Regions from separate parts of the Exiguobacterium sp. s192 genome, predicted to be linked through region 1. Evidence: a T-box and tRNA genes for the amino acid it is inferred to sense, from the RefSeq annotation. Region 1 holds a T-box; the other holds one or more tRNA genes.
What was found. The T-box of region 1 lies ahead of ileS (isoleucine--tRNA ligase). A T-box ahead of a tRNA ligase gene usually reads a tRNA of that ligase, here a tRNA-Ile.
Positions count from the first base shown of each region.

Region 2: it has a tRNA-Ile gene. The T-box ahead of ileS (isoleucine--tRNA ligase) is inferred to sense a tRNA for this amino acid. The anticodon was not compared.

Region 1 is NZ_JACSMS010000001.1:286,179-295,576, forward strand. Features, by position in the region: gene KNP87_RS01390 (cell division protein FtsQ/DivIB) at 1-751, shown strand, start outside; gene ftsA (cell division protein FtsA) at 982-2,286, shown strand; gene ftsZ (cell division protein FtsZ) at 2,326-3,483, shown strand; gene pgeF (peptidoglycan editing factor PgeF) at 3,566-4,342, shown strand; gene KNP87_RS01410 (YggS family pyridoxal phosphate-dependent enzyme) at 4,329-5,000, shown strand; gene KNP87_RS01415 (cell division protein SepF) at 5,202-5,525, shown strand; gene KNP87_RS01420 (YggT family protein) at 5,528-5,800, shown strand; gene KNP87_RS01425 (YlmH family RNA-binding protein) at 5,800-6,573, shown strand; gene KNP87_RS01430 (DivIVA domain-containing protein) at 6,598-7,119, shown strand; T-box leader at 7,120-7,348, shown strand; gene ileS (isoleucine--tRNA ligase) at 7,408-9,398, shown strand, end outside.
Region 2 is NZ_JACSMS010000002.1:196,208-205,605, forward strand. Features, by position in the region: gene KNP87_RS05910 (NAD(P)H-hydrate dehydratase) at 1-51, shown strand, start outside; gene KNP87_RS05915 (GGDEF domain-containing phosphodiesterase) at 201-2,045, shown strand; gene KNP87_RS05920 (GGDEF domain-containing protein) at 2,059-3,060, opposite strand; gene KNP87_RS05925 (5' nucleotidase, NT5C type) at 3,251-3,820, opposite strand; gene ispG (flavodoxin-dependent (E)-4-hydroxy-3-methylbut-2-enyl-diphosphate synthase) at 3,920-5,029, opposite strand; gene KNP87_RS05935 (hypothetical protein) at 5,223-5,621, opposite strand; gene KNP87_RS05940 (Na/Pi cotransporter family protein) at 5,918-7,558, shown strand; tRNA gene KNP87_RS05945 (tRNA-Met) at 7,684-7,757, shown strand; tRNA gene KNP87_RS05950 (tRNA-Ile) at 7,769-7,842, shown strand; gene KNP87_RS05955 (alpha-amylase) at 7,972-9,398, shown strand, end outside.

The DNA.
Region 1 (9,398 bases):
GCAGACGGATACGACTGTCCGTAGCTTAGAAGATAAAATTCCATATGTCCGTGAGCAGCGTCGGAAGAAAGCAAACCGCCGTCTAATCTATGTCCTCATCCTGATCGGTCTATTGATTGGTGTCGTCTTTTACCTTCAATCCAGTTATTCACGTGTCGCGACATTTGATGTCGACGGCACGATTAACGTCAAGAAGGAAGACATCATTCAAGCATCGCGTATTAAGGTCAAGGAGACACATGCTTTCAATGTGTCGGAAGAGGCCGTACTGGAACGAATCGAAGATGTACCGGGTATTCGGGAAGCGACGATGAAAAAACGATTTCTTCACCACTATGAAGTAGAAGTCGTCGAAGAAAAAGAGATTGCGTACGCGAAAGATAAACCCGGTGCCCGGATTGTATTGGCAGATGGTACGATCCTTCCTGGTAAGTCAAAGGAAGAGCTGTTCGATGCACCGATTCTAACCGGATTCACCGATCCATCCCTGCAACGTCTGACGAAAGAACTCGTGAAGATTGAACCGAAAGTCCGGAGTCGGATTTCGGAAATCGTCGCCAACGATCAGACCGATAAAGGGGGATTGAAGTTATTCATGACAGACGGGAATACCGTCTTATTGAGTACGTCGGCTTTTTCTAATTCGTTGAATGAATATGTCAAAGTGATTTCCGCCTTGCCAAAAGGAAAAACAGGGACGATTACAATTGATGGTGGAATCTATTTCAAACCATATACAGGAAAAAAATAGAAAAACACAGGGCGAGATAGAACGGTTTAACAAACGTTTGTTTTCATTAGGAAGAAACCGGGCGTATCGTCATCAAATCGTAATCTATTAGATGGGTATGTTAGGCAATAACTTCTTTTCGTGAGGTTTTTTATAGTGTAGACTTAAACGAGAAGAAGCTTCTCTTGATTCCTGTGAATATAAACAGGAACGAATTGGATTAGTATTATGAAAGTGGAGGTGTCACTCCCATGGAAACGAAAGGTACGATTGCCGCACTAGACATTGGGACATCGGAAGTGAAACTCATCGTTGGTGAACTTCTTGGTGGAACGCTGAATGTGTTAGCGGAAGGATCTGCTCCGTCTGCTGGCGTCAAGCGAGGTGTCATCGTCGATATCGATCAAACAGTGAATGCCATTAAACAAGCGGTCACAGAAGTGGAACGAACACTTGGTGAACCGATTGGTGAAGTATACGTAGCGATTTCTGGTGAGCATATTCAAGTGAAGGATTGCCAAGGCATGACATCCATCAAGGGTGAGGACAATGAAATCACGGACGATGACGTAAAGGATGTCCTTCATTCGGCCATGGTCATGCGCATTCCGAATGAGCTGAGTGTCGTAGATGTTCTTCCGAAAACCTTTACGGTCGACCAGCAAACGGAGATTACGGATCCTCGCGGAATGATTGGTTATCGCTTAGAAGTGACCGGGAAACTGATCATTGGTGCGAAGACGATTCTACATAGCATCAAACGTTCCATCGAACGAGCGGGCTTGGAACTTGCGGGATATGTGCTAGAAAGCTTAGCCGTCTCAAGAATTGCTGCTTCCATCGATGAATTGGAACTTGGTGTCGGGATTGTCGATATCGGACACGAAACAACGACGCTTTCGATTTACGAAAAAAATGACTTAGTGTATTCCACGACATTAGCGTATGGTGGCGATCACCTGACACGCGATTTGACGTATAAAATGAATTGTAAATACCAAGATGCAAAGCTTGCAAAAGAAGAGTACGGGGTTGCGCTTGAAGCACTAGGCGATCCGGAAGAAAAAGTTTCGTACGTCACAATCAACGGGGAACACCGTTTCGAACCGCAAACGGAAATTGGTTTCGTACTCGAAGCACGCCTTGAAGAAATTTTTGAAATGATTCAGAAGCGGATGACGCAAGCCGGTTATTCGCAAATGAACAGCGGTATCATTCTCTGCGGTGGAAGTTCGTCGCTTCCTGGAATCGATCAGCTCGGGAAGCGGATCTTCAAACAGAACGTCAACGTCTATCAGCCGGCGAGCCTCGGTATCCGTCATCCAAAGTATGCAGTGGCTGCTGGGATGTTACGTTACGTCCTGTCACGAAGTACAGTTTCTAAGTCCGGGTTTGACCGTGCGGATGAAAAGGGTAGTATCGCACAAGGGCGTGAACAAGAAGAGCTGTTGGCGAGTCAGCCTCAAGCACCTGCACGCGAAGATCGAAAGCCGCAAGAACAGCCTCCAAAAGAACGCAAGTCATTCAGTAGTTTCTTTGAGAAATTTTTCGGTTAATAAAAAATAATCAGTATAAAAAAATAGGGGGCCCCTTTTATGTTGCATTTTGATGAAATGATGGACCAAGTAGCTAAAATCAAAGTCATCGGAGTAGGTGGCGGTGGATCAAACGCTGTCAACCGAATGATTGAACATGGTGTCCAAGGCGTAGAATTCATCGCTGTCAACACGGATGCGCAAGCGTTAAATATGTCTCAAGCGGACGTCAAACTTCAATTGGGCGCAAAATTGACACGCGGTCTTGGAGCGGGAGCAAATCCGGAAATCGGAAAAAAAGCCGCTGAAGAGAGTCGCGAGCAGTTAACGGAAATTCTTTCGGGTGCGGACATGGTTTTCGTCACGGCTGGAATGGGCGGAGGTACAGGAACAGGAGCTGCTCCTGTCATCGCGGAGATTTCAAAAGAAATCGGTGCATTGACAGTTGGTGTCGTCACGAAACCATTTATGTTTGAAGGACGTAAGCGGATGCAACATGCTGTATCTGGTGTCCAAAACTTCAAAGAAAAAGTAGATACACTCATCGTCATTCCAAACGATAAGTTGCTTGAAATCGTTGACCGTAATACGCCGATGCTTGAAGCGTTCAAAGAGGCAGACAACGTTCTTCGTCAAGGTGTTCAAGGGATCACGGATCTGATTGCTGTTCCTGGTCTGATCAACTTAGACTTTGCCGATGTAAAAACGATCATGACAGAAAAAGGTTCAGCGTTAATGGGTGTCGGTGTCGCAACAGGTGAACACCGTGCGACGGAAGCTGCGAAAAAAGCAATTTCTAGTCCGTTGCTCGAAACATCGATCGAAGGTGCAAAAGGTGTCTTGATGAACATTACCGGAAGTGCGAACTTGAGCCTGTATGAAGTGACGGAAGCCGCTCAAATCGTTCAAAGTGCCGCGGATGAAGAAGTGAACTTGATCTTCGGTTCGGTCATTAACGATAACCTCGAAGATGAAATCATCGTCACGGTCATCGCAACAGAATTTGAAAACGAACCACTCGATTTCGAAATTCCGTCAGCACAAGAAATGATGAAAAACTTGTTGAAGAAAAAGCAAGCGACACCATCACCAGTTGCTGAAGAGCCGAAACCACAAGTCGAAGAGACACCTAGTAGCTCGAACCAAGAACCAGCAAAAGGGTCAGATGTCGAAGAGACGATGGATATTCCTTCTTTCCTTCGCCGGAATAATCGCTAAACCGGTATTCCAAAGACACGATTGCTAGATCAAGAGGTGTCGCGTAAGCGACACCTCTTTTTTTAAAAAAGGATGGGATGAGATGTTTGGTCAATGGATAAAATGGGATACCCCGACGGGAACCGTTCGGGCAGCATTCACCACAAAGTTTGCAGCGCCACATGGAAATGGAAATCTTGGATTACATGTCAAGGATGATGCAAACGGTGTCGTCGAAAACCGTCAAGTCATCGTCCGACAATTGGAATTAGCACTTGAAAATTCCGTTTGGGCGGAACAAATTCATGGCAATCATGTCGAACAGGTGACGACACTCGATTCAGGGCGTGGCGCATCCGATTATGATACGGCCATTAAGGGTACAGACGGATTGGTGACGACCGACTCCAATGTCTTGTTGATGATGTTATTTGCTGATTGTGTGCCGTTGATCTTCTGTGATCCGCGAACAGGCATCATCGCAAATGTCCACGCCGGATGGCGGGGAACCGTAGCGAACATCGTCGAAGAGACATTGACGAAGATGGAACAAGCAGGAGCAGAGCGCTCTTCCGTCCAGATGGTAATCGGACCGTCGATTCGGGAATGTTGTTATGAAGTGGATGGTCCTGTGCTTGAAGCCATCGATCAACTCGGACTAGAAGAATCGCCGTACGTCCGGAAGGAAAACGGCAAAGCGATGTTGTCCCTCCAAAAAACGAATGCGATGTTAGCAGAACGAAGTGGAGTCGGTGATGTGCTCGATACAGGCATCTGTACGAATTGCCAGGCGGAAGATTATTTCTCCTACCGACATGGCGATCACGGTGGACGATTTGCTAGTTTGATTGTAAAGGAGCCTCTTGATGTCAATCTCTGAAAATGTACAACACGTACACCAAAAAATGAAACAGGCATATGAAAAGACTGAGCAAAACAAGCAGGTACAATTGATTGGCGTGACGAAATCAGTGTCAAGCGAAGTAGCGGCGGAGTTGCTGAAGGCAGGAGTGACCGCACTGGGTGAAAACCGTCCGGAAGGATTGGCGGACAAACAGGCAGCACTGGGTCGCACGGCATGCGAATGGCATTTCATCGGGACACTGCAAACACGAAAGGTGCGTCAGGTCATCGATCGGATTGATGTGTTGCATTCTCTTGACCGGTTGCACCTCGCCGAGGAAATCAACAAGCGGGCGAAACAGCCTGTCGATTGTTTTGTACAGGTCAACGTATCCGGCGAAGAGTCCAAACAAGGAATCCATCCAACCGATATCCACTCCTTTTTACACGAGGTCGGTCAATATCCGATGATTCGGGTCATCGGCTTGATGACGATGGCACCCTTGACAGAAGACGAGCAGACGATTCGCTCCGTGTTCCGATCGCTTCGTCACTTGCGGGATGAAGTTGCAGCACGTCACCTTCCCCATGCACCGTGTACGGAGTTATCAATGGGCATGTCTTCCGACTATGAGATTGCCATTGAAGAGGGTGCGACATACGTTCGAGTGGGTACTGTTTTAGTCCAACGATAAATTGTCTAGATAAGCGAAAGGAGAATCGATATGGGATTCAAATCGAAAATGCAAAATCTATTTCTCGGAAACACAGACGATTTAGATGAACTCGAATACGAAAATGATGCTACAATAAATAAAGGTAGAGGTGCTTCACAGCAAGAATACGACGAGTATTACGAGGAATCTACCCCGAGTGTTACTCAAAAGGAGGACCCTGTGAGACAATCGAACATCGTACCGATTCATACTAAAAAGGCAAAATCACAAGTGATTTTGAGTGAACCACGTGTGTTCAACGAAGCGCAAGAGATTGGCGAACACCTTCGTCAAAATCGTGCCGTCATCGTGAACATGCAACGGATGTCTAAAGATCAGTCACGCCAGATGATCAATTTCCTATCCGGTGTCGTGTTTGCTCTGGACGGGACGATTACGACGATTAGTCAAAATACACTCCTCTGTGTTCCGAACAACGTCGAGCTAGCAGGAAGTATTTCCAATCTGCTCGGCGAAGATGATATCAACCATAAGGGGTGGTAAACATGGATTCACAAGTCATGTATGCAATCGGGCGTACACTTGGCACATTACTTCAATATTACAGCTACGTCATGATCGTCTACATTTTACTTTCTTGGTTCCCGAATGCACGGGAATCCAGATTCGGTCAGGTCTTAGCGATGTTAGTCGAACCGTTTCTTGCACCGTTCCGACGGATTATCCCGCCCATCGGAGGTATGCTTGACATTTCACCAATCGTTGCCTTTCTTGTGCTTAATTTGGCACAGGCAGGAATCCGGGCTATCTTCCTGTAATGAGTGTTTATGATCATTATCGCGGACATGAGCGGGAGTTTGTCGATCTTGTCTTAAACTGGATCGACCATGTTGAAGCGACCTATACGTTTAAGCTAACTGATTTTTTGGATCCACGCGAACAGCAAATCACACGGGAACTCGTCGGTACGAAATGCGCCCTCTTTTTTGAGGGCGGTTTCGAAGGCGCAGAACGACAGCGTGCATTGATTGCACCTGATTATTATGACCTCGATGCAGACGACTTTGATATTGCCATTTATCGTATTCATTATCCTACAAAATTCGTTGAACTGTCGCATCGACAGGTGACCGGCACGTTGTTGAATGTTGGGCTGAAACGCGGAAAGTTCGGCGATGTGGTGATTCAGGACCAGACGGTGCAATTTGCTGTCGCGAAAGAAGTTGCCTCGTATATCGAAGCGAATGTCGATCGGGCGGGCAAGACCAAAATCCGTTTGTCCGTCGTGGATTCGGAAGAACAATTGAAAATCAAAGAGCAGGAATGGCAAGAAGAGTTAGGTTTTGTCAGTTCCCTGCGGTTCGATACCGTAGTCAGCGAGATTCTTGGTTTTTCGAGACAAAAAGCGCAAAGCTTGATTAAGCAAGGTGAAAGTAAAGTCAATTATAAAATCGTGGAAGATCCAAGTTTTCTGTTAGATGAAGGGGATTTACTGTCCCTTCGCGGAACAGGTCGTGTCAAGTTGATTGCCGTACTCGGTTCAACGAAACGGGATCGGATCAAACTGCAATACGGTCTGTTAAAAGGTTAACAAACAAACTGAGGAGGATTCATTATGCCATTGACGCCACTTGATATTCACAATAAGGAATTCACACGGAAGTTTCGCGGGTATGACGAAGATGAGGTCAATGAATTTCTTGATCAAGTCATCAAGGATTTTGAATTGTTGCTTCGGGAAAACCGTCAACAACAAGAAGTCATTCAAAACATGCAGTCTCGTGTCGATTACTTCAGTTCGATGGAAGAAACATTAAACAAATCGATCATCGTCGCGCAAGAAGCGGCAGAAGAAGTGAAGGCCAACGCGACGAAAGAAGCGAGCCTGATCGTCAAACAAGCGGAACGGGAAGCGGAGCAGTTACAAGATGCAGCGCAACGCCGCGCCCAACGGACGGACTTTGAAGTCGAACAGATGCGTAAAAAAATCGAGCTGTACCGAAACCGGTTCAAAGTGTTGATTGATGCTCAGATGGAATTATTGACGAGTCACGATTGGGATGCGTTTGATAGTTCGACGCGAGGTGCGCTTGACGAGATTCCGGCAGTTGCGTATAATGACGACGATGTCATATAAAGTAAAGCAGTGAGAAGGACACGTTTTTTATCAGGATACTGTCAGCGAATCGGGAAACGGTGTGAGCCCGACCAGTGAATGGAAAAAAATATCCCCTTTGAGTACGGGACTGAACAAATGCAGTAAGTTCCGTCGTTTCGCCCTCGTTATCGGGCTCTTAAGTGGTAATCCGTTCGTAAGGATTGCTAGTAGGGTGGTACCGCGAGTTCAAGTCAAACTCGTCCCTATCAGGGGATGAGCTTGGCTTTTTTTTGTACTTAAAAATACAGACAAGTGAGGGAATGCCAGATGGAATACAAAGATACATTATTGATGATGAAAACGGAATTTCTGATGCGAGGAAACTTACCAAAACGTGAGCCGGACATGCAGGCACGCTGGAACGAGATGAATCTCTATGAAGCAGTCCAAGAAAAAAATGCGGGGAAACCGACGTTTATCCTACATGACGGTCCTCCCTATGCAAACGGTGACATCCACATGGGGCACGGCTTAAATAAAGTCCTAAAAGATATCGTCGTCCGTTACAAGTCGATGAACGGATTCCGTTCACCGTACGTACCGGGTTGGGACACGCATGGTCTGCCGATCGAAACGGCTTTACAAAAAGCAGGTGTCGACCGCAAGTCGATGTCGGTTGCTGAATTCCGGAAGCTCTGTGCGAAATATGCGCTTGAGCAAGTCGATCATCAGCGAGAGCAGTTTAAACGACTTGGTGTGTTAGGTGATTATGACAATCCGTATATCACGTTGCAACCGGAGTTCGAGGCGGCACAAATCCGTCTGTTTGGTGACATGGCGAACAAAGGATACATCTACAAAGGGAAAAAACCGGTTTACTGGTCACCTTCTTCAGAGTCGGCTCTCGCGGAAGCGGAAATTGAATATCAAGACAAACGATCGGCTGCCATTTACGTCGCGTTCCAAGTCATGGACGGGAAAAACATCTTGGAGCCGACGGATCATTTCGTCATCTGGACGACGACACCATGGACGATTCCAGCGAACCTCGGGATTTCTGTCAGCGGTGAGTTGACATATGCACGCATCGAATACCAAGGAAAAGGCTATATCGTTGCCGAGACACTCGTACCGGAAGTCATCGAAGCATTAGGTTGGGAAGAAGCGACGGTAGGTCGTGTCTTCAACGGCGCGGACTTTGAATACATCAAAGCGAAACATCCACTGTATGACCGCGAATCACTCGTCATGCTTGGGGATCACGTCACAGCGGAAGCAACAGGTGTCGTCCATACGGCTCCAGGACACGGGGAAGACGACTTTAGAATCGGTCAAGCCTACGGACTCGATATCCTTTGTCCTGTCGATGATAAAGGTGTCATGACGGCAGAAGCACCCGGTTTTGAAGGCATGTTCTATGAAGATGCAAACAAGGAAATCGGAATTGCTTTAGAAGAAGCCGGCGCCTTGTTGAAATTGTCGTTCATCAAACACTCGTATCCACACGATTGGCGTACAAAAAAACCGGTCATCTTCCGGGCAACACCACAGTGGTTTGCTTCGATCAAAGATTTCCGTACCGAAATCCTGGATGAGATCAAAGGTGTCCAGTGGGTACCGGAGTGGGGCGAAACCCGCCTGCACAACATGTTTAAAGACCGTGGAGACTGGGTCATTTCCCGTCAACGGGCGTGGGGTGTACCACTGCCGATTTTCTATGCGGAAGACGGCACGGAAATCGTCACACCGGAAACGATTGATCATATCGCGAATCTGTTCGCAGAACACGGATCAAATGTCTGGTACGAGCGCGAAGCGGTTGATTTGCTTCCGGAAGGCTTCACGCATCCGGCAAGCCCGAATGGTGTCTTCAAAAAAGAAACGGACATCATGGATGTCTGGTTTGACTCCGGTTCCTCGCATGCGGGTGTCTTAGAAGCACGTCCGGAGCTCGAGCGTCCAGCGGATCTTTATCTGGAAGGATCGGATCAATACCGCGGTTGGTTCAACTCATCCCTTTCGACAGCCGTCGCAACGACGGGGAAAGCACCGTATAAAGCGGTCGTCAGTCACGGATTTGTTCTGGACGGACAAGGACGGAAGATGTCGAAATCAATCGGAAATACGATTGCACCAATCCAGATCATGCAACAGTTCGGAGCTGAAATTCTCCGTCTGTGGGTCGCTTCCGTTGATTATCAGTCCGATGTTCGCGCTTCGATGGACAACTTCAAGCAAGTATCGGAATCGTACCGGAAAATCCGGAATACGGTCCGCTTCTTACTCGGAAACCTCGATCAGTTTGATCATACGACACA
Region 2 (9,398 bases), on a different contig from region 1:
GACGTCATTGAACAACTGGGTCAAGTCGAAAATGATGATCTTATCAAATAACGTAACAGATAAACAGACATGTCTCCTTTGAACAAATGAAGGGTCATGTCTTTTTTTAGGAAATAATTGCTAGGAATGGGAGGGCAGGAGTATCATGAAGTGATGTCGAAAAGTTAAGACAATTATCCAATTCAGAAAGGAGGAGACCGATGCCCATCAAGACCGTAGATAAAATCGTTCAGAATCAGCAACGGTGGATTGGCAACTTTGCCTTTTTTTTGATGAGTGCAGGAGCACTTATTTTTTGGATCACGACGGATGAAACGATTCAAAATGCGTATTTAAATCGATCAACGATTGTCAGCGTACTAGTGCTCATTGGTCTGATGACCTTTTTAATCAGCCGCAGTCGATTATCGAACCGTTACCAATCGCATTTGTTATCCGTCATGTTTCTGATCATTCCGGTTACGTCCATTAGTTTGTTGCCGTACGCAGCGGTTACGGTATGGGCAAGTTGCTTTCTATTTTTAATGATTGCCTTGATTGCGTATGACAGGATCATGATGTGGTATGCCGTCGTCATCATCGTTGCGACAAATGGATATGTCATGCTCCGATCGGAAACGGTTTCGGTCGAAATTGATCCAACCGATCACTATGCCCGACTTGGAATGATTGGGATTGCGATTTGTATTGCCTTTATCATTAATCATCTTCACCTTCGCCATCTCCATCGTCTTCAAATACTGGCCAATCAATTACATGACGCAGCCCGTCATGATCTGCAAACACAACTGCTGAATATGCGTGGACTGGAAGAACGTTTTGCCCAGCCGTATCATCCACAACTGTTGTTAGTTGGCGTTCACCTTGAAAATTATTATGAGTTGGCGCGTTATTTCGGCGATGAGATTCAAGAACGGGTGTTATTTGATTGTATCGAACGCCTGAAAACCTTGTTGCCACCGCATTTGGGGATGGTTCGTGTCGAGGGCGGGACGCTTGTTGTCGTGATGGAAAAGCCACCCGGTGTGTCTTGTCAAGACGAGATGGAGCGACTCAGTCAACAGATGTCGGCTCCTTACCAAGTCGACCGGCATCAGATTTACGTCAATTTATATATCGTCATCGATGATGGGGCAGTCCATCCGTCCGGTATGACGAAACGGATTCAACAGATTACATCCGCTCTTCCGGAAAGCGTCCGGAATTCAGAAAAAGTCATGTGTCTGAATGAACAGTGGAGAGCCGAACAGGCGCTTCGGGTGGAAGCGGCGCAAGCGTTATCGCAAGCGGACATCAATCATGATTTTTATCTCGTTTATCAATTGCAGTACGATTCCGATCAGGACCGATTTATTGGTCTTGAAGCACTTGTGCGTTGGAACAGTCCCATCCCGGGTGCAGGACGTCCGACTGTTTTCATTCCGATTGCTGAAAAAAGCGATTTGATTATTCGTCTCGGGGAATGGATTTTTGAAGAGGGCTGTAAAACGAGGAAACGGCTGATCGGATTGGTTCCGGATGACTTCAGTTTGTCCGTGAATGTTTCGCCACGCCAACTGACACATGATTCATTCATGCCGTTCATCGAACGAATGTTACTGAAGTATTCCTTGCAGCCAAAACAAATTAAGATTGAAATTACGGAAAGCCAAGCGCTCGATTTTGAGAGCCAGCCGATTCTGCGGGCATTACGGCGCATCAAGACCCTTGATTTTCCGGTATCGCTGGATGATTTCGGGACAGGGCATGCTTCGTATCACGTCCTCGAACGGCTCTTGCCGCTTCGTCAGTTAAAAGTACCAAAACAATTTATCGAACAAGTTGAAGAATCGGAAAAACGGCAATCGATCTTAGAATCGATTTTCCAACTCAGTCAATCGATGCATGTTGAATGCATCGTCGAAGGTGTCGAGACGGACGAAGAGGTTCGGATTGCCAAAAATATCGGCATTCATTTATTCCAAGGTTATTTTTTCGCAAAACCTGTTGTCCTCGAAGAAATTATTTGCCTGCTGCAAATGAAACAAGCGGAAGTGACGGATTAACGTCACTTCCGCTTTAGTTTGAATACAGATGGAATTGATTTCGTCCCTTCTTCTTTGCTTCATATAAGGCAGCATCAGCCTGTTTAAAAACGATACTTGCCGATTGGCGTCGAGCAAAGGCAACACCGGCTGAGACGGTGATGGACAGGGCATGATCTTGCATAACGAAAGGGGTCTTCGTCACAGTCGAAACAATCTGTTGTGCCAATTGAACAGGAGAAACCTTAAATGTGTTCGGAAGAATGGCGATGAATTCCTCGCCGCCATATCGACCGACTGTCACGTCGTCCGGACATTCTTGGGTCAGCAAAACAGAAAAGTGGCGTAAAACGGCGTCTCCGACGGCATGCCCGTATTGGTCGTTCACGGCTTTGAAATGGTCTAAATCAAACAGGATGACGCCCCAAGGCGCTTGCTCCTGCTCAAGAACCGCTACTTTATCCATGATGACATGGCGATTGGCAAGTCGCGTCAATTGATCGGTTGAAGCCAAGTAGGATTGATACGAGTACAGGACAAAATGCTCCTGCAACATACCAGACAACCGGTAAAACAGAAGAGAAGCAAAAATCGTGATTAAAAAGTACGGGACATAAATCGATTGCCACGCATTGTTTTCTGCTTCACTTAACAACATCCGAACTAAAACGAGCAGAGAGCCAATCGTGACGATGACTGAAAATAAAGCCGCCTTTTGTTTAATGAACCGTGTACAGAGCAAAACAAGGACGATGAAACTGACTAACGTAATGATGGAATTCTGCAAAGCAATCATCGAGTCGCCTGTGTCGAGGATAATCCGGTAGACGATCAGTAGAAGACCCGTCGTGACGATACTGATTGGTCCGCCGTATAAAGCGGATAGGGCGAGTGGCAATAACCGTAAGTCAATAAAAGCGCCATTGAGGGAAATCGAGTTATGAATCAGTAAGATGCCTGTCATGCCGTTGGCTAAACCAAAGTAAAAACGGGTCGAGAATTTGGAATCACGTTGGATGGGGAGCCGGTTCCGCATCAGGTAAAATGTTACGGACAGAACTAAAAAAATGATACAGATATTCAGAAAAAAGATGTTAAGGGTCGATAGCATAAAAAAATCCTTTCACGTTTAACACTATGTAGAAAATGAGATAATATGGAATCTTGTCACCATTGTACGACAATCGAACTACAACATACAGAAAAAACAGCCAATAGAGGCTGTTTTAGCGGATTGGTGCAAACTTATGAATGGTCTGAACGGCTTCATCCCAAGACGAGACGCGAACGATGTTTTCAGGGAGCGGACGCCGGTTGTACGGTGCATCAAACAAGATGACCGGAATCGACGTGTCTTCCGCAATTTGAATCGCATTTTCAAGCCGGTCTTCCATGAAGAGGTCGAGCGACAAATCACGAACGACTTGTACTTTATCGTGAGAGCCTGTCATGATTAACGAATCAAGTGGCAACTCATGTTGTTTGATCCATTCTTCCGTCACGGGGCGGACGATTTCCGATCGCGCCGTCACATAGTGAAGGTCATACTGTTTACGTAACGCCCACAGATGCTGTTTGACGAGTTCTTGTGGGATTGATTCACGATAGATACCGAGTTCATGACCTGACTTGACCATGAATTCCCAAAACTCGATTTGCTCCATGTCCGTATAGGTATGAAGCTCGTATTCAGAGGCCATCTCAAAATCAATCGATGTCCCGAGATATTTGTTCATATAATTAAAGCACGAAGAAGGATGAGTGATTGTTCCATCAATATCAATTCCGATTTTCACTTACATCACCAACATTCTATAAATTTTCTGCCACTAGTATAACATAGTCGAAAAGCGGAAACGAAAAAAAGAGTCGCTCCCGAGGAGGACTCTTTTTTATTAGGCTTGACTGGCTTTTGCGGCTTCTTTTTCTGCTTCTTTTTCGAGAACGATCGCATCGATTTCTTTTTTCAATTCTTCGACCATCGTTGCTTCTGGAACTTTTCGGATGATTTCTCCGTGACGGAACAACAATCCTTCGTTACGTGCGCCGGCAATTCCGATATCTGCTTCGCGCGCTTCACCAGGACCGTTGACGGCACAACCGAGAACGGCAACTTTGATGTTGACTTGAATTTTATCGATGTAATCTTCGATTTCCGCGGCAATCGCCATTAAGTCGATTTCAATACGTCCGCATGTCGGGCAAGAAATCAATGTCGCGGCATTTGCTGCGAGACCAAATGATTTCAAGACTTCTTTTGCGACTTTGACTTCTTCGACCGGATCGGCAGAAAGGGAGACACGGACCGTGTTTCCGATACCACGCGAAAGAATGGCTCCAAGACCGGCGGCTGACTTCAATGAACCGGTACGTAAAGGACCAGACTCCGTGATTCCGACGTGAAGCGGATAGTCGAATGACTCAGAGGCTAACTGATATGCTTCGAGCGCCAATTGAACGTCAGAGGCTTTTAAGGAAACGATGATATCGTGGAAATCGAGATCCTCAAGAATCTTGATATGGTGAAGGGCACTCTCGACCATACCGCGAGCTGTCGGATAACCGTATTTTTCAAGGATGTGTTTCTCAAGCGAACCGGCGTTGACACCAATTCGGATTGGGATGTTTTTTGCTTTGGCTGCCGTTACGACCGCTTCGACTTTTTCGCGGCGTCCGATGTTACCCGGGTTGATTCGGATTTTATCGACACCAGCTTCGATAGCCATCAGAGCAAGTTTGTAGTTGAAGTGAATATCAACGACAAGCGGAATGTTGATCCGGCTTTTGATTTCAGCAAGTGCAAGCGCATCACGCTCTTCCGGACAAGCAACCCGGACGATTTGGCATCCTGCTTCTTCTAGACGTAAAATTTCAGCGACAGTCGCTTCGACGTCGTGTGTTTTTGTTGTCGTCATACTTTGAATGATGACTTCATTACTTCCACCAATGACAAGGTCCCCAACACGAACGGGACGAGTCTTAGAGCGATGGACCATTTTCGGCATATCGAAAATCTCCTTTTGTGGCATAACGCCAGATTGTTTATGACTACTTGTTCTATCATATCGAACTATTCCCTAAAAATCGAGAAACAAGAACGAAAATTGAACATTTACAATTGTTTAACACGAAAAGATGAAAGTCAATCCGTCGCTGGACGGGCATTGAAGCTCAAAAAGTGCTCGAATGCGAAGGTCCTTAGGAGAAACGTCGAGCGGGCTTCTTTTTCCGACGGGCCAGGAAAAGTGGCAGCAGTGAATACAACAGGTGTCCGGCTAATAGAATCGCGATGCCGACCGAAGAGTATCCGAGTTGATAAACAAAGACGCCGATCGGGAACGTCCAAATATTTGCTGCGACGGTATAAGGAAACACTTGTCGAAACGCCCAAGGTTTTGGCAAGATCCACTGAATGAACCAGCGATTTAAGTAAGACACGAACAACAGATACAACAAAACGGCAATTGCAATAAAGATGAAATGGAGAATGAACCAGATGATAAACGGAATCGATTGTTCGAGAAACAGGCTGTCGATCACCGTCGTCCAAAGCGAAATCCAAGCTAATCCACAAAAATAAAGGGGAACATCTGCCAAGCGAGTCTTTAAAAAAAGGCGATTTGGAATTAGGGTGGTTTGTAAGTAATTAAGTAGTTGACTTAAAAAATGCATGGTAATCACTCTTTCTTCTGTTTTATAACAAAGGTATTTTTAGATTCAAATGGCTTTATATCAATGTAAATCTTGTTTTAGTACAGTTTAATAAAACCTTAACAATCAAATACCTAAAAAACTGTTTACAAGTTCAATAGACCTTTACATAATAGGAGAGGTTGAAACAATAGATTCTTCACAAAAAATCAATTCCACTTTTTATACGAGGAGATGACAGGATGAACTATGATTTACAGGAAATGATTTTCACTTTTATTGGTGGACTTGGTATTTTCCTATTCGGTATTAAGTATATGGGAGATGGACTTCAAAAAACAGCGGGAGACCGTCTGCGTTATATTTTAGATAAATATACATCAAACCCGTTTCTTGGGATTTTGGCAGGGATTGTCGTCACGGTCTTGATCCAGTCGTCATCCGGTACGACCGTCATCGTCGTTGGTCTAGTCAGCGCCGGATTGATGAATTTACGTCAAGCAATCGGTGTCGTCATGGGGGCGAACATCGGAACGACGATTACGGCCTTCATCATTGGATTTAACGTCAAGGAAGCAGCACTCCCGGCGATCGCGCTTGGAGCGTTCCTGATTTTCTTCTTCAATAAAGAACGGATTCAATACATCGGACAAATCTTCTTTGGTTTCGGAGCACTTTTCTATGGGTTGACGCTCATGGGCGACGGAATGGCACCGCTTGAATCAAGCGAATGGTTCCGTGACTTAACGGTTTCCATGTCGGATAACCCGTTACTCGGTGTATTCGTCGGAACGATCTTTACGATTCTCGTTCAATCGTCTTCTGCGACGATCGGAATTTTGCAAGAATTGTATGATGGCGGAATGATTGACATCAAAGCAGCCTTACCCGTCTTGTTTGGTGATAATATCGGGACGACGATCACTGCGGTTCTCGCAGCACTTGGTGCGTCAATCGCAGCAAAACGGACGGCGGCAGCGCACGTCATCTTCAATATCGTCGGGACAATCCTCTTCTTAATCGCCTTACCACTGTTTTCGGCGTTCATTACGTGGATTACCGGAGCACTTGATTTGGAACCAAAAATGCAGATTGCTTTTGCACACGGAACGTTTAACGTCGTCAACACCTTGATTCAATGTTGGTTCATCGCACAAATTGCATGGCTCGTCCAAAAAGTCGTGCCGGGCACGGATACGACCGTCGACTCGAAACCACGCCACTTGGATCAAAACATCTTGAACCAATCTTCGTCACTCGCTTTAAATCAAGCGAAGCTCGAAGTGTTACGGATGGGTGAGTTCTCGAAGGAAGCGCTTGGAAAAGCGCATCGTTATACGCAATCGCACGATAAAAAGGATGTATCAGATGCAGGTCAGATCGAATATGCCATCAATCATCTGAATACAGAAGTGACAAGTTATCTCGTCAAAGTCGCGGCACATGACTTATCGGAACGGGAATCAAATGACCATTCACTCTTGATGCATGCCGTCAATGACTTTGAACGGATCGGTGATCATGTTGAAAACGTCATCGAACTCGTTGATTTCCAAATCGTGAATCGTATCGAATTTACGGCACAAGCGAAAAAAGAGTTGGATGAGATGTATGTCTTGACGCAAAAAATCGTCGAAACGGCCATCAAGGCAGTTGAACTTGATGATGTTTCATTGGCACGCCAAGTACTTGAGCTTGAAGGGAAACTGGATTCGCTCGAACGTTCATTCCGCAAACATCATGTCTTGCGCGTTAATGCAGGAGATTGTACCGGTCAGGCCGGAATGATCTTCGTTGATCTGTTGTCGAACTTGGAACGAATCGGTGACCACGCCGTCAATATTACGGATTTGGTACTGGAGCAACGGTCAGGAACAGCATGAAGTGAATATTCATCATAAAACAAGAGGAATTTCTGAAAAGAAATTCCTCTTTGTTTTTGTGAGATAATTTATTGACATTTAAGTTTCATTCCAGTAATCTGATATTAGTTGTTTTAATTCATCATGGCGGTGTAGCTCAGCTGGCTAGAGCGTACGGTTCATACCCGTGAGGTCGTGGGTTCGACTCCCTCCGCCGCTACTATTACTTAAGGACCCTTAGCTCAGCTGGTTAGAGCTGACGGCTCATAACCGTCCGGTCGCAGGTTCGAGTCCTGCAGGGTCCATTTTATAAGCGCACACTCTTTTTTTGAGTGTGCGTTTATTTTTGGTTGCTTGGGGAATATTAAAGATATTGTAATAATGTTCATACAATAATATTCATACTATGGCAATTTAAGGGAGAGCGAAGAGAGATGGAACGTAACCATACAATGATGCAGTTTTTTGAGTGGCATGTAGAAAATGATGGGAAGCATTGGCAACGCTTAAAAGAGAGAGCGCCGGAACTGCGTGCTGCAGGCATCACATCTGTTTGGATTCCGCCGGCATCAAAGGGACAATCAGATGAAGATACAGGGTATGGCATTTACGATGTCTATGATTTAGGGGAATTTGATCAAAAAGGAACGGTCCGGACGAAATACGGGACAAAAGATGAATTGATCGAAGCGATTCAGGTCGCGCATGAAAATGACATCGCGGTTTATGCCGATGTCGTCATGAACCATAAAGCGGCTGCCGATGAACTTGAAACGATTAAAGTTGTGGAAGTCCACCCGGAAGACCGTTCGCAAGAAATTTCAGAAGAATTTGAAATCGATGCGTGGACGAAATTTACGTTCCCGGGTCGAAACGGAAAATATTCTGATTTCATCTGGACACACGAATTTTTCAATGGAACCGATTTTGATGCACGTGAAGAAAAAACAGGTGTTTTCAAAATTTCCGGTAAAAATAAAGATTGGAACGATCAAGTCGATGACGAATTCGGCAACTATGATTATCTGATGTTCGCAAACATCGATTACAATCATCCGGAAGTCCGCGAAGAGATGATCAACTGGGGAAACTGGTTCAAAGAAACGATCAACTGCCAAGGTTTCCGGCTTGATGCGATCAAACACATCAACTATGAATTCGTCAATGAATTTGCCAAATCAATGATCGGGGATAACCCGGAAGGATTTTATATGGTCGGTGAGTTCTGGAAGTCGGATCTAGACGACTGCCGTCAGTTTTTAGACAGTGTCGACTATACGATCGATTTGTTTGACGTCCCGTTGCACTATAAATTCCATGAAGCATCGCAACAAGGGCAGGACTTTGATTTAACGACACTGTTCGCGGATACGTTGGTGGAATCCCATCCGACGAATGCCGTGACATTCGTCGATAACCACGATTCCCAACCGGGCGAGTCGCTTGAGTCATGGATTGATGATTGGTTTAAACAACATGCCTATGCTTCGGTACTCCTTCGTAAAGACGGTTACCCGTGTGTCTTCTATGGTGATTACTACGGAGTACAAGGACCGCATCCGGTTGAAGGCAAAAAGGAAATGATTGATGCCTTGTTGTACGCCCGTTACCATAAAGCCTACGGTGAGCAAGAAGACTACCTGGATGATCCGCATTGTGTCGGTTGGGTCCGTCGTGGAGTCGAAGAATTCCCGAACTCGGGTTGTGCCGTCTTGCTGTCGAACGCGGATATGTGTGAGAAACGGATGTTCGTCGGCGAATCACGTGCCGGAGAACAATGGTTCGATTATACGAATCACCAAGAAGAGCCTGTCGTCATCGATGAAGAAGGATTCGGCGTTTTCCCGGTTCCGGGCGGCGG